DNA from 2 places in the Oceanobacillus iheyensis HTE831 genome. Region 1 is predicted to be linked to the other one. Evidence: a T-box and tRNA genes for the amino acid it is inferred to sense, from the RefSeq annotation. Region 1 holds a T-box; the other holds one or more tRNA genes.
What was found. A T-box is a leader RNA that pairs with one kind of tRNA and senses whether it is charged. The one in region 1 lies ahead of OB_RS10605 (valine--tRNA ligase), so its partner is inferred to be a tRNA-Val.
Positions count from the first base shown of each region.

Region 2: it encodes a tRNA-Val, which carries the amino acid that the T-box ahead of OB_RS10605 (valine--tRNA ligase) is inferred to sense. The anticodon was not compared.

Region 1 is NC_004193.1:2,083,843-2,091,842, reverse strand. Features, by position in the region: gene spoVID (stage VI sporulation protein D) at 1-786, shown strand, start outside; gene ysxE (spore coat protein YsxE) at 878-1,876, shown strand; gene OB_RS10610 (hypothetical protein) at 1,873-2,061, opposite strand; T-box leader at 2,208-2,437, shown strand; gene OB_RS10605 (valine--tRNA ligase) at 2,484-5,135, shown strand; gene OB_RS10600 (ATP-grasp domain-containing protein) at 5,249-6,100, opposite strand; gene OB_RS10595 (ATP-grasp domain-containing protein) at 6,097-6,987, opposite strand; gene OB_RS10590 (bifunctional folylpolyglutamate synthase/dihydrofolate synthase) at 7,047-8,000, shown strand, end outside.
Region 2 is NC_004193.1:240,966-248,965, reverse strand. Features, by position in the region: gene OB_RS01365 (phosphomevalonate kinase) at 1-270, opposite strand, end outside; gene mvaD (diphosphomevalonate decarboxylase) at 283-1,257, opposite strand; gene mvk (mevalonate kinase) at 1,283-2,251, opposite strand; gene OB_RS01350 (hydroxymethylglutaryl-CoA reductase, degradative) at 2,248-3,537, opposite strand; tRNA gene OB_RS01345 (tRNA-Lys) at 3,782-3,854, opposite strand; tRNA gene OB_RS01340 (tRNA-Gln) at 3,924-3,998, opposite strand; tRNA gene OB_RS01335 (tRNA-Tyr) at 4,010-4,093, opposite strand; tRNA gene OB_RS01330 (tRNA-Thr) at 4,143-4,218, opposite strand; tRNA gene OB_RS01325 (tRNA-Val) at 4,529-4,604, opposite strand; tRNA gene OB_RS01320 (tRNA-Glu) at 4,612-4,686, opposite strand; gene OB_RS18020 (hypothetical protein) at 4,665-4,892, opposite strand; gene fabI (enoyl-ACP reductase FabI) at 4,948-5,724, shown strand; gene OB_RS01305 (aldehyde dehydrogenase family protein) at 6,059-7,486, shown strand; gene OB_RS01300 (metal ABC transporter solute-binding protein, Zn/Mn family) at 7,768-8,000, shown strand, end outside.

The DNA.
Region 1 (8,000 bases):
GAACCTTTAGATTTCGATCAAATTCAATCTAAACGCTACGTCGAAAAGATTGAGGAAATAAATGGTTTATATTTATTCTCTCACACTTTTCCAGTAGAAATTTCTGTTCCACCATATCGAGTTGATAATCTTGATGATGTAACTGTTCAAATTGAGTCTTTTGATTATGAGTTATTAGAAGAGGATCAATTAAAGGTTTTTGCTTCTATAGATATTGAAGGTATACAACAAGACAATAATTTAGAAGCAGAACCTGCCAGAGAAGATTCAGAAGAAGAAGATTCGTTTTCTTTTGAAATAGAACATCCTATCCAAGAAGAGACAACAGAAAATCTCGAGCGAACAGATGAAAGTAAGGAAGAACATGAACAACATGAACAACATGAACAACCAGCTGATGATGACCCTGATCGATGGAAAATCAAGTCACAGCCATTATCAGAGTACTTCCAAAGTATCTCGGAAGTAGAAGCATCACCAGAAGATGATAATTATGAAGAATATGAAGATGAAACTGATTATGAAGTAAATGATCAGGAGGAAGTTCTTGATATTCTCGATAATGAAGAGAGTCCGGAAGATGTAACCTATTTATCTGATATATTCCGTAATGCTGAAGAAGAACAGTATACTAAAATGCGTCTATGTATTGTTCAAGAGGATGACACAATTGAAACCATTGCACAAAGGTTTTCTATTAGTCCTTTACAATTAATCAAACATAATCAATTAGAGTCAGATTTTGAAGTGAACCAAGGTCAATTACTGTATATTCCTCCTAAATAAGGAGGCCCTGCGCAAACAAGCTTTGCGTAGGTATACATAAGAAGATGATAATGTTAGGAAACCGATATGGTGAAGTAAGGGGGGATGACAGTTGGATATACTAAAAGAAGTACTTGAACATTACAGCATTTATCCTCTAGAAATTGAAAAAGTTACAAATCGACTTTTTCGAGTACATGATGGAATGCGAGACTATGCCTTAAAGCGCAGTTATCTTGATGAAAACAATATTGAATCATGGGTTAGTATTTATCATGTTGCTAGTGAAAGAAATATCTCTGAAATCCTACCTGTGTATGTAACGAAAGACGGATCACTTTATCAAAAACATGAACATTTTTATTATTATTTATCTCCATGGGTTGATATTCCTAGAAACATGGATATTAATTATCAGATTGAGAGTACCATGCAGACATTGGCTTTAATTCACAAAAAAACGAAACAAACAGAACGGATTAAAATCGATAAAATGAAAAAAGATTTTGAAGGATTTCAATCATTTAATAGAAATATACCAGATGGCCTGAAGGAAAATATTGTTCATTTTGAAAGTAGAAGATACATGTCACCTTTTGAGTTAATTGCATGCTCCCAGTATAAAGCTGTAGTACACGCTTCTGAATTACTTCAAAATAAAATTAATGCTATATTTGAACAAGAAGAAGACAGCATTTCTTGGTCGAAAAGCTTATGTCATGGGAAATTAGATCCATCTCATTGTAGGGGCGGTTATTTGTTGAATTGGGAAGAAGCAAGTTTTGACCATCCTTCTACTGATATTGCTAACTATTTTCAACATATCACTGGCCATTATGACCAACCGATAGAAGAAATGAAGCAGGCTTTTAAGTTATATCGTAAAACAAACCATCTAACTGTAAAAGAAATCCATTTATTAACTATTAATTTATTAAACCCCGCTCATTATATTCGTGTGGTTCAAAATTTTACAGAACAAAGAACTAAAAAATCTATGTTGGAACAAACGAGAGAACTACAACACCAATTTAGGCGGTTACAATTTGGTATGACCTGGGTTGATTTTATCCAAGAAGAGTACGAAACGATAAATGTTGATACAAATTAAATCCATTCAAGGTAAAAAGCAATTACCAAGCCAATTAAAACTCCTGTTAAAAGAATGTCAAACGTGGTTGGGATGAGTAATGTTCGAACAAGTTGAAATACCATAATCGGTGTTACGGAAACTTCTATAATAACAATACACTTTCGTGCCCAAGGTGGAAGTCGAAATCGGTAGAACCTAGCCATAATTAAATAACCTCCTTGTATTATTCGTGAGCACCTTTTTGTGCTCTAACGTATACTATGTATAAATAAGCTTGTTTCGTGTCTATACTAAATAACAGTTGACGCTATCAAAACTTCAAGATAAAATAAAAATACAAATAAGCAAAATAAATGCGAAGATAGGAAGTAGTAAAGAATTAACACTTTTAGAGAGGGAAATCTTGAGCTGGAAATTTCCTAAGTATGTTAATCTTGAAGTCGTCCTTGATGCAGTTTCTCTGAATAATTAGTAAGAGAGATCGGTGTATTGACCGTTATCCAAACATGAGTGTACAAACAATTCTTTGTTTGTAAACAAAGGTGGTACCACGGAAATTATACCCTTTTCGTCCTTTTTTTAAGGATGAAAAGGGTTTTTTGCTTTAATATAAGGAGGTTTATAAATGGAACAGGACAAAGAAAATAAACAATCACTTCCTTCAAAGTATAATCCTAAGGAAGTAGAAGAAGGCCGGTATCAATTTTGGTTAGATGGTAAGTTTTTTGAAGCAACAGGGGATCCGGATAAGGAACCATACTCGATTGTTATCCCACCTCCAAATGTTACCGGAAGATTACATTTAGGGCATGCATGGGATACATCAATGCAAGATACGATTACACGAATGAAGCGTATGCAAGGCTATGATGTTCTCTGGCTACCTGGTATGGATCATGCGGGAATTGCTACTCAAGCAAAGGTAGAGGCAAGGTTAAAAGAGTCAGGCACGAATCGTTATGAATTAGGTCGTGAGAAATTTTTAGAAAAAGCATGGGAATGGAAAGAAGAATATGCTGCTTTTATTCGTTCACAATGGGAAAAACTTGGGCTAGGTCTAGATTACTCAAGAGAAAGATTCACATTGGATGAGGGATTATCGGATGCGGTTCGAGAAGTATTTGTTAAGTTATATGAGAAAGGTCTCATTTATCGTGGTGAATATATAATTAACTGGGATCCGTCTACGAAGACAGCTCTATCAGATATCGAAGTAATTTACGAAGAAATTCAAGGCAAGTTTTATCATATGCGTTACCCAATTAAAGGTAGCGATGAGACGATTGAAATTGCAACAACAAGACCAGAAACAATGCTTGGAGATACAGCAGTGGCTGTTCATCCAAAAGATGAGCGTTATCAACATTTAATCGGAAAAACCGTTATTTTGCCTATCGTAGGAAGAGAAATAGAAATTGTAGCAGACGACTATGTTGATATGGAACTTGGATCTGGTGCAGTTAAAATAACACCTGCACATGATCCAAATGATTTTGAAATAGGTAATCGACATCAATTAGAACGTATCCTAGTGATGAATGAAGACGGGTCTATGAATGAAAATGCTGGAAAGTATCAAGGTTTAGACCGTTTTGAATGCCGTAAACAAATTGTAAAAGATCTCAAGGAACAAGGTGTAATGTTCAATATTGAAGAACGCACTCATCAGGTAGGTCATTCAGAACGTAGTGGTGCAGTCGTTGAACCATATCTTTCTACACAATGGTTTGTTAAGATGGATCCTTTGGCAAAATCAGCATTAGATATGCAAGCAGATGCTGATGAAAAAGTAAACTTTGTACCGGATAGATTTGAACGTACTTACTTTAATTGGATGGATAATATTCGCGATTGGTGTATCTCTCGTCAATTATGGTGGGGACATCGAATTCCGGCTTGGTACCATAAAGAAACCAAGGAAATATATGTAGGGAAAGAGGCGCCAGCAGATATTGAAAATTGGGAACAGGATGAAGATGTGTTAGATACATGGTTCTCTTCTGCATTATGGCCATTTTCAACAATGGGATGGCCAAATGAAGATTCTGCTGATTTAAAACGTTACTTCCCTACGAATGTATTAGTCACGGGTTATGATATTATTTTCTTCTGGGTATCGAGAATGATTTTCCAATCTAAAGAATTCATGAATGAAAAGCCATTTGAAGATACGTTATTACATGGACTTATTCGTGATGCAGATGGTAGAAAAATGAGTAAGTCACTTGGAAATGGAGTAGACCCAATGGATGTGATTGAGAAGTACGGAGCAGATTCGTTACGTTATTTCTTAATGACAGGGTCAACACCAGGGCAGGATTTACGTTTCCACTGGGAAAAGGTAGAGTCAACGTGGAATTTTGCCAATAAAGTATGGAACGCCTCCCGTTTTTCGATTATGAATATGGAAGGTTTCACATATGAAGATATTGATTTAACAGGGGAGCTTTCTCTTCCTGATCGATGGATTTTAGCAAGATTAAACGAAACCATTGAACAAGTTACCAGAAACTCAAACAAGTATGAATTTGGTGAAGCTGGTCGACATCTATACAATTTTATTTGGGATGAATTTTGTGATTGGTATATTGAGATGGCAAAATTATCTCTTTATGGGGAAGATGAAAATAAGAAAAAGACAACGCGTTCTGTTCTTGCCCACGTGCTAGATCAAACAATGCGCATGTTACATCCGTTTATGCCATTTATAACAGAAGAGATTTGGCAACAATTGCCTCATGAAGGACCTTCTATTACGGTTAGTAAGTGGCCAGAGGTTAATTCTGAATTTGACAATCCTCAAGCAGTCCAGGAGATGCAACGCTTAGTATCCATTATTCGATCGGTACGTAACAGCCGTGCAGAAGTAGATACTCCTATGTCGAAACAAATTAAAATGCTTATAAAAACAGAAAATGAACAGTTAACAGCGGAGTTGGAGAAAAACAGAGATTATTTAGAGCGTTTTTGTAATCCGAGTGAATTGTCAATATCAACAGTTATTGAAGCGCCTGATAAGGCAATGACCTCAGTAGTGACAGGAGCAGAAATATTCCTTCCACTAGAAGGCTTAATTGATTTTGATAAAGAAATTAAACGATTAGAAAATGAACTTGCAAAATGGACAAAAGAAGTAGAACGAGTACAGAAGAAACTGTCAAACCAAGGTTTTGTAAGTAAAGCACCTGAATCAGTAGTGGAAGAAGAAAAACGAAAAGAAAAAGATTATTTAGATAAACAAGCAAAAGTGAAGACGCGATTATCTGAACTGAAATAGTGAAAGATTAACGAAAAAGAAGTGGTAAAAAACATCGATACATGTTTTTTACCACTTCTTTTTTAGCATTCTTATCATTCCGCAAATTAATGCAAAGAAAAACACTAAAAACTTTAAATGGATGATTTAATATGTTTGATATATAGTTCGAGTAAATTTATATTGCTTACTTTACTCCACGTACGCGAACCAACTACATCTTCAATTTCATTAAATAGTAATTCACCTTTTGTTGATAGTAAGAAATCAATTCCTACCATATCAAAATCGAACTTATTTACAATTTTCTGTATGAGCTCTTGTTGAGGAGTGTTTAATGTATAGATGGAAGCAGTACCTCCTAAGGTATAATTAGCCCGAAAATCAGTTTTGCTTTCTCGTAATACTGCTCCGATAATCTGTTTACCAATGACAAATACTCTTATATCTTTTCCAAACTGAATGTTCTCGGTAGACTGCAGGATAATATCCGATTGACAGTTTAGTTTGTATGTATTCCACTCTGTTATATGATGAATTAAAGTTACTTGATTTCCACCTTTTCCATTAACCACTTTGCTAATGAATGGAAATTGAAGAGGTGGATCGTTTGGTAAGAGTCCATTTGAATAATAGTATGTATCTGGCATAGGGACCCCGGTTTGTAATATAGCATCATGCGTATAACCTTTATGGTTGAAAATCGCTGAGATAGCTGACGAATTGAATACATGAATTCCTTTTCTTTCTAAATGTTTACTTAATAATGGATCCATATATCGGACAATGGCGAAATCCGGTGTAGATATATGTTTATGATCATAATAAAGTATGGATTGATTTCGATTAATTCCTATTGTTAATTGTTCACGAATAATTAATTGTAAGGAAAGGCCTTGTTTTGTTGCCTCTAATTGAAACCATTCAATATAGCTTGCATTTTTTATTGCGTCTTTTTCTGAGTATATTAACCAACCTGAAGTCATCTTATTTTCCTTTCGATATAGGTTATCATTTTATCCGCTATATTCACACCCGTACATTCTGTCAAATTACGAATATGGGCATTAGCGTTAATTTCACATACAAAATAGGAGTTCTCCGGACCAAATAATAAGTCCACTCCAGCAAAATCAGCATTAATGGCTTGTGCGGCATCAACAGCAATATTTATAGCTTTTTGATCAGGCGTAAATGGTTTCATATCCCCACCATTGGTTATATTGGCTCTAAAATCTTGATTATTATTCCGTTCCATACCTGCAATGACTTCATTCCCTACCACTTGTAATCGAATATCTCTACCATGGCTAGAGGAAATATAAGATTGAAATAAAAATGGCTTTCCTTGTAAATTATTCGTCAATTCTTTAAGTTCCTCAACATTATTCACGAGGTAAACTTGTTCACCAAAAGAACCAAACGCTTCTTTAACAACTAATGGTATACCTAGTTTATGAATAATGGATTGTAGATAATCATCAGAAAGTACACCTTTGGTATAGATTTTGGGAGCAATTATGGTATGTGGAATAGGTATATCTAGAGAGGTGAGTCTTTGATACGTCTGAATCTTATCATCACTCATCTCAATCGTAGAAGAACTGTTGAAGACAGGTATTCCAAGTTGTTCCAGATATTGTGCCAAATAGATATCTTTATCAATAAAGAATGCAAAATCAGGTAAAGTATATGTTTGTTTATGTAAATGTAGCGGTTGCTTATCAGATAAATCAAGTAAAATATCGTTGTTTTTCATAATACTGATATCGATATGTCTTTTTATTGCAGCAGCTTGTATCATTTTTGCATAGTCGATGAATTTATCAGTTTTTAGATTGCCATTGACAATAATCCACCCAGTCTTTTTCATTAAACGAATCATCCTTTCTGCTATAATTATTATATGATGGAATGGAAAGTAGGGAAAGTATGTTATTTGAACAAATAGAACAATATTTTAATAATAGAGAAACAATAGGGGTACAACCTGGATTAGAAAGAGTGAAGGAATTATTGAAGTTTGTCGACTATCCAGATAAAGACCTTCCCACTATTCATATAGCTGGTACAAATGGAAAAGGTTCTACGAGTCAATTCATTCAATCTGCTCTCATAGCTAATGATTATAAGGTTGGATCTTTTACATCTCCTAGTTTTTATGGAATAAGAGGATTTATTCAAATGAATAACGAGCCAGTATCGGAGAAGGTATTTTCACAAGCATTTCAAAAAATGTTGCCTGCCATTGAAATGCTAGACAAAGATGGGAACTCCCCGAGTAACTTTGAGATATTAACGGTATTAAGCTTTGTTTGTTTTGAAAATAATGTAGATATCGCAGTTGTCGAAGCGGGCATGGGAGGAATGTGGGATACGACTAATGTAATTTCGCCAATTGTAACTGTTATCACTACTATTTCTTATGACCATACTGCATTGTTAGGTGAAACGTTAGTAGAAATTGCTGAACAAAAAGCGGGTATAATCAAGCCGTTAATTCCAATGATAACTGGTGTTAACGGAACTGCGTATGACATAATAGAGAAGAAAACGGAAGAGATGAATTCACCATTATTTGTTTTAGACAAAGATTTTACGTATGAATCTATAACTATGAATCATTTTAAATTTAATATATCTAATCAACAATTTGATATAGATTTAGATATGAATGGAAAACATCAACACTATAATGCTTCTATAGCCCTTTATGTATTACATATACTTCATGAACAAGGCTGGCAGTTAACGGAAGATAAGATAATTAAAGGGGTAGAACAAGCTAGATTACCTGGAAGATTAGAGAAAATCCATAGTAATCCGTCAATAATTGTAGATGGCGCACATAATATGGAAGGTATACATTCTTTGATAGACACGATA
Region 2 (8,000 bases), 1.8 Mb from region 1:
CGTACATGTAATGTAGATAGCATCCTTCACAAAAGAAAATCGCTCATCGTCCGATTCTATATTTACAGTTCCCGTTTGGTAAGACCAAGCAATATCATGTAACCCAAAGTCTTCTAGAGACAATGTATAATTTTCTGCGTCTGTTATGGTTGCATACACGTATCGATTAACTGCCATTACTGCAAGTTTTTGATAAGGTTCTAATACAGCGAACTCTCCAGCAATCATTAGTTTGCCTGGCACTTTAACGGTCAATTGTCTCTTACTCAACTTTTCCAACCCCTACAAATAGCTTATTCCTTTTCCTGGCTTACTAACGATTACATCCTCGACACCCATAATCTGTTCAAGTCTTTGCTTCACTTTCGACTCATCTTTTGGTAAATATAACACTTTAACATTTGGGCCAGCATCAATGGTAAAGTAAGCAGGAATTCCTTCTTCTCTCATCTGTTGTACATTTTGCATGACACGCATCGTTGTGTCTTGCCAATACGTAAAAGGAGGATTTGCGCCTAATGTTGTTGCATGCATTCTCATACAATTCGCTTCCGCAATACTTCCTGTCTTTTCAAAGTCTTTATCATGAATTGCCGTCTTTATTTCCTCTAAATCCTTCGGTGTTTGTTTTAACCAGCCATCATAGAAAGGAGATGTTTCCACAGTTCTTCTCATTCCATCTCGACTTGATACTTTCTTCTCCGTAGCAGAAAGGACTACAGCAGCTACACGGATGTCCCAATGATCCTTTGAAGCAATAGGTACTGCATAAGAATCAGAACCGTCTTCTTTTTCACCCATCTGCCATTCGACAAAGCCACCATAGATAGAGCGACACGCTGAGCCGGAACCTTGTCTTGTTAATATAGATAATTCCGTATCATTTAATTCTAACCCTATGGCTTTTGTGCTAGCTGCAGCTAATGCAGCAAAACCTGAAGCTGAGGATGCAAATCCTGCCGCAGTCGGAACATGGTTTAAAGAATGAATTCGAGCATACATTTCTTTACCCGCCATTGCTCTGACCTTATCTAAGAATCCTGTTACACGTTGGCTTGCTGCGTCTTCTACAAGCCTATCATTCAAGAAAAACTCATCGGAACTTAATTCTTCTTGAAAATGGACGGTCGTTACAGTAGAAAACCCATCTAACGTAAGAGATAGGTTACTATTTGTTGGTAATATAATTGGTTCATTTCGCTTTCCCCAATATTTTATCAATGCGATATTTGTATGCGCCTTTGCTGTTGCTTTCATTGAATTACTCCTTCAATCTTCTCGTTTAAGACTTACTTTGCTTCTTCAATACAAATGGCCAAACTGAATTAGCACCGAATTTACGAAGTTTATCAGCTAATTGTTTTGAGTGCACCTCATTTTGCGCTAATGCAATTATGCACCCACCATTTCCACCGCCAGTTAGCTTCGCACCTAAAGCTCCCTCTTCACGTGCAAGATGAATTAATTTGTTTAATCCGGCATCACTAACACCAAGAGCTTCAAGTTCTTTTTGCGCTTCATTCAGCAATTGTCCTAAAAATTGCTTACTTGCTTTTTCCAATGCGTCTTTTGCATGGTGTGTTAGCTCTCCGATTCGTTCTATCTTCGCGTGTATACGTTTTGGAGCCATTCTTAACAATTGGGCTACAGATTCAACCGAGGTTCTTGTATCCCCAACTCGACCAGAATCAGCGACAATAAAATGAAGATCTTCTCCAAGCTCGATATAATCAACCGGATGGTCCTTTTCAAACCATACAGGTAAATTAGATGTGATCGTAAGCGTGTCTAATCCGCTTGGATCACCGTGAGCATAGGTTTCTGCCACATTCGCTAGACGCAGTAGTTCTTCTGTCGTATAGGAACGATCTGCATAATCAAACAAAGAGCGTATCACAGATATCGCTACTGAAGCACTAGAACCAAGACCTTTTCCTGGTGGGATCGAGGAATTAATACGGATCAACAAGTCCTCATTAGGAATCTCAAGATATGCAAGTGTTTCATCAACACAATTAGCTATACCCTGAAGATAGTCAGGAGCATGATGTAATGGCCCATGATAAAAAGAGCTGTCCACTTTCACCGTACCAGGGACGTACTCAATAACGGTTTCTACACCTATTAAAGGAAATGGAATTGCAATCGCTGGTTGTCCGTGTACAACTGCGTGCTCTCCAATTAAAATAAGTTTACTATGAGCTACACCAATAGCTGTTTTCTCTGAGGCTGTTACTTTTTCTAAACTCATTGTTTATACTGTTCCACCAATTCTTTAGCTTTTCCGACACGGATTTCTTTTTGATCTATTAATTTCTTTGCTATCACATCAATCATCTCCCCTGAAGCCCCTCCAGCAATTGCAACAGAACGGGAATGAAGAGCCATATGCCCTTTTTGTATTCCGTCGGTTGCTAAAGCTTTCAAAGCACCGAGATTCTGCGCTAACCCAACAGAAACGATAACTTCCGCCAATTCAGCTGCAGATTCAATATTCATTATAGAAAGAGAGAGCTCAGCTAATGGGTGTACCCTCGTAGCTCCCCCTACAATTCCAACAGACATTGGTAATTCTATTTCACCAACTAAATTGCCTGCTTCATCTCTAGACCATCTAGTCATTGATCCATATTGACCGTCCTTGGCCGCATATGCATGAGCACCTGCTTCAACAGCACGCCAATCATTCCCCGTGGCTATCACAATTGGATCTATGCCGTTCATGATACCTTTGTTATGGGTCACAGCTCGATATGGATCAGAAGCTGCAAATTCATATGCATGTATAACACCGTCTCTAACTTCTTCACCAGTGAAATCACCAGTCGCTAAAAGATGAGGAGGAATAACACACTTGGCGCTTGCTAAACTTCGATCAGCGTAGTTAGACAAAATTCGAAGGTAAACTTTTCCGCCAGTTATTTCTTCAACAATAGGAGCGATGGCTTCTGCCATTGTGTTGATCATATTCGCCCCCATTGCATCGCAAGTATCGACATATATATGCATAACAAGCATTTGAGAGTATGTTGAATTTGCATCTTCATTTAAGATACGAACATCAAGATCTCTTGTCCCACCACCGCGCTTAACAATACTCGGATAGGCATCATTAGCCGCGTTCATTAAAGTATCTTTTTGATCAAGTAGATCTTGCTTTGCTTCATGAAAGTTAGAACATCCTACTACTTGTATCTGCCCTATCATTAATCTTTCCCTAGACTCCGCTTCAAATCCACCAGCACTTCTAACAATTTTTGCTATATGACTGGCAGACGCTACGACAGAAGCTTCTTCAATTGCCATAGGTACGGTATACTCGTTCCCGTTTATGACAAAGTTCAACCCCATACCTAACGGGAGTTCAAATGTTCCAATAACATTCTCTATCATGTTATCCGCTTTGTCTAAAGAAAGTGACGGATTATCTGTCAGGTTGCTCATCTGCTCATCTGTTAGATCATAATTATCCTTTAATAATTTACGTCTTTGATCTACAGACATATTATAAAAACCTGGAATTCTAGAAGATTTCATTCCTCGCTCATCCTTTAATCTGTTGAAATTCATTGAACTAAATATTTTAATGGATCGTTTCCCAATTTAAACTACGTAAATTATAACACGAATTATAATGACTTTTCATTTAGAAGTTCCCAGATTTGGTAAGTAATGAACTTTCCATTTTTTCCTTATCTTCTGTAAAGTATTTTTACACTGTTTTTCTCTATATGAAAAAAACAAACAGGTCCGACTAATCGTTCCTGTTTGTTCCTTGTGATGAGCCATGAAGGATTCGAACCTTCGACCCTCTGATTAAAAGTCAGATGCTCTACCGACTGAGCTAATGGCTCGTATTAAATGAGTCTTTCATTATTATACGTTTATAAAAAAGACATAAAAAAAAGACCTTGAATAAAGTATGGCTGGGCCACTAGGATTCGAACCTAGGGTACACGGGATCAAAACCCGATGCCTTACCGCTTGGCTATGGCCCAACAACAAAAAATGGTGGAGGGGGGCAGATTCGAACTGCCGAACCCGAGGGAGCGGATTTACAGTCCGCCGCGTTTAGCCACTTCGCTACCCCTCCGTAGATATTGTTAACCATAATAAAAAGATTATACAATTAAAATTATGAGTGGTGCCGGCCAGAGGACTTGAACCCCCAACCTACTGATTACAAGTCAGTTGCTCTACCAGTTGAGCTAGGCCGGCAATATAATATTATAGCATCTTAGTTATTTCGATGAGTTAATCAAAAGATCAAAAGAATGCTCGTCGTGTTGCAAGATTACTCAGTGATGCAGCACATCATTGATCAATTTAAGTAATGACCCCTGCATCTAATAGCTTACTCAAAGCGGTTTGTGCTTCGGGGTTACTCGACGCTAACTCGGCAGAAGATTCGCTCGTTGCTCTACCAGTTGAGCTAGGCCGGCAATATGAAAAATATAATGCAAAAAACATGGTATCAAACTTCACTTTATCTTGCAAGAATATATATCAATCATTAAATAAAAATCAATGGTGGAGGATGCAGGGCTCGAACCTGCGACCCCCTGCTTGTAAGGCAGGTGCTCTCCCAGCTGAGCTAATCCTCCATATGATTGGTGACCCGTACGGGATTCGAACCCGTGTTACCGCCGTGAAAGGGCGGTGTCTTAACCGCTTGACCAACGGGCCATGATGCTTTTCGACACGCTTTTGAAAGTATGTCTCGCAAACTGACGAATTTTATTATATCGAGGATCCCCCTGTTTGTAAAGAGTAATTTGAAATTTTTTTTGGTTTTTTTTATTTTTCTTATAAACCGCTTCATTACTGGAATAATCACACTTTTCAGCTTCCTTACCAACCTCAAATTTATCGTTTTTATGTTTTGGTTTCATTACCAGGTACTAATAAGTTATAATAAATAAATAATGAATCATTTGGAGGTAAATTATGACGAAACTATTAGAAGGTAAAAATATTGTAGTTATGGGTGTTGCAAATGAACGTAGTATCGCTTGGGGAATAACGAAATCTTTACACAATGCTGGCGCTAATTTAATTTTTACAAATAGACAAGAACGTTCTTATCAAAAACTAGTGAAACTATTAGATAAACATGAAATACAAGCTAAATTAATTGTATCTTGCGATGTAGCTGACGATGAAAGTATCCAACAAGCTTTCAATGAAATCGGAGAAAAAGTAGGCGTTATTCACGGTGTTGTTCATTCTGTTGCGTTCGCAAACCGAGATGAACTACAAGGAGAATATGCAAATACATCAAGAGATGGGTTCTTACTTGCACAAGAAATCAGTGCGTACTCTTTAGTCGCTGTTACAAAAGCTGCTAAAGAACTAATGACAGAAGGTGGAGGAATCGTAACACAGACTTATCTAGGGGCAGAACGAGTTATTCCTGGATATAATGTCATGGGAGTTGCAAAAGCATCTTTAGAAGCAAGTGTCCGCTACCTAGCTGAAGACATGGGTAAATACGGTATCCGAGTTAACGCAGTTTCTGCCGGACCAATTCGTACACTTTCTGCAAAAGGAGTCTCTAACTTTAATGAAAAAGCAAATGTTATAGTAGAAAAAGCTCCACTACGTAGAAATGTAGATCAAGATGAAGTTGGCGACGCAACGCTATTTTTAGTTAGTGAAATGGCTCGTGGGATCACTGGGGAAGTTCTTCATGTGGATTCAGGCTTTCATATCATAGGTGGATAGTTCAGCAGAAAGTTGTAAAATCAAATTTTAAAAAAACACTTTAGACATATATAGAACGCATATCCAACGGATGGCGAGTAGGGCCCCAGATGTTCATACATCTGGGGCCTCACCTATACCTTCTTGCTACCGGACAAAAAGAAAGACCGCGAAAGCAGAAAATCGACTTAAGGTTTTCAAGGAGTCTTCATTTAGTATGCTCCCCCTAATGATCACCCTTTTTTACCCCCCAGCTTGTTATACTCCGCTTTTTCTTTATAAGATGTTTATCATTATACATATCGGGAACATCTATTTATGTACACAATCTCAAGACAAAGGAGCTTGTAACGATATGTATAACAATGTAAAACACTTTATAAATGGCGAGTGGGTAGAATCCACTGGTAATGAAACAATTGACGTTATAAATCCAGCAACAGAAGAAAAAATGGGTACGATAAGCGCAGGTACAGAAGAAGATTTAGATAAAGCTGTACAAGCTGCAAGAAAAGCGTTCCCTTCTTTCTCTAATACAACTCGGGAAGAAAGAGTGAAATTATTAGATCGTATTGCAGATGAATATGAAAAACGCAAAGACGATTTTATAAAAGTGATTACGCAAGAACTAGGTTCACCAGTGACGTTTACTGAAAAGACGCAATACGAAATGGGCCTACGTCACTTCCGTGAAACTGCAAAAATACTTCGCGATTTTGAATTCACCGAACAACGCGAAGGATCATTTATTCAAAAAGATGCCATTGGCGTTTCTGGTTTAATTACACCTTGGAACTTCCCAACAAATCAGTTATCGACCAAACTGGCTAGTGCAATTGCCGCTGGTAGTACGGTCATTTTAAAACCAGCTTCCCAAACTCCATATGCAGCAATGCTAGTTGCAGAAGTATTTGAAGCAGCTGGAGTACCAAAAGGTGTATTTAACTTAGTCAATGGTTCTGGTAGTAAAATCGGGAATGCAATTAGTTCCCATCCAGATATCGATTTTGTTTCCTTCACTGGTTCTGGTGGAGTTGGCACAAAAATCATGGAAAATGCAGCTCAAGATATTACCAAAGTATCACTTGAATTAGGTGGTAAATCACCAATTATTATATTAGATGATGCAGATGTGAAATATGCAGCAAGAAATGCAATTACAAATATCGCAGCGAATACTGGACAAGTTTGTACAGCAGGAACACGCGCACTCGTACCTGCTTCCATGCACGATGAGTTCATTGAAGCAATTAAAGAATTATTACCGGAATTCCCTGTTGGTGACCCTCAAGATAAAAACACCTTTACCGGTCCACAGGTTTCCGAAGAACAATGGAACACCGTTCAGGATTATATCCAAAAAGGAATCGATAGTGGAGCAACCTTAGTAGCAGGCGGCACTGGTAAACCAGATGGTTTAGAAACTGGTTTTTATTCTAAACTTACGGTATTTACCGATGTAAATCGTGATGATACGATTGCACAAGAAGAGATTTTCGGACCAGTTTTATCTGTAATCACGTATAACGATTTAGATGAAGCAATCGAAATTGCAAATGACACAATATACGGACTTGCTGGATATGTAGTTGGCGAAAATCCAGAAACTTTAACAAAAGCAGCTAAAGGTATAAGAGCTGGACGAATTACAGTTAATGATGGTAAAGCAGACTTCTCTGCTCCATTCGGCGGATTTGGTCAATCTGGTATTGGCCGTGAATGGGGTGACTACGGAATTGAAGAATTCCTAGAGCCAAAAACAATTCTTGGCTTGCCTAACTAATATTACGTTAGAAAACCGGTAGATAATTTCTACCGGTTTTTTTATATCTATCCATATTGTAAAATCTTAACCCTTCTTCTATCACATGATCTATGACCTTTGAACAGAATTGTACTTCTTCTATATAAAAGTTTGACCTTGACATATATCTTAAATAGGTGTAAATTTTAAATCGTAACAATTACGATTCGTAATCATTACGTATGTTTTCTAATGACTATTTTAATAATGATATGGAATATTAACTTATGATTTCTTATTACAGATTGGGAGGTAACATTGTGAAACGTGTTCTATTTTTATTATTAGCGACCTTTATTTTTTTATCAGCATGTCAAAATGAAGATGCTGATAACGAGAATAATCAAGATACATTAACGATATCTACAACTATATTTGCTTTAGAAGATTTTATCTCAAAAATTGGCGGTGAATATGTAGATGTAGAAAGCATCTATCCACCGAACGCAGATGCGCATACATACGAACCAAGCTCTAGAGAATTGGTAGAATT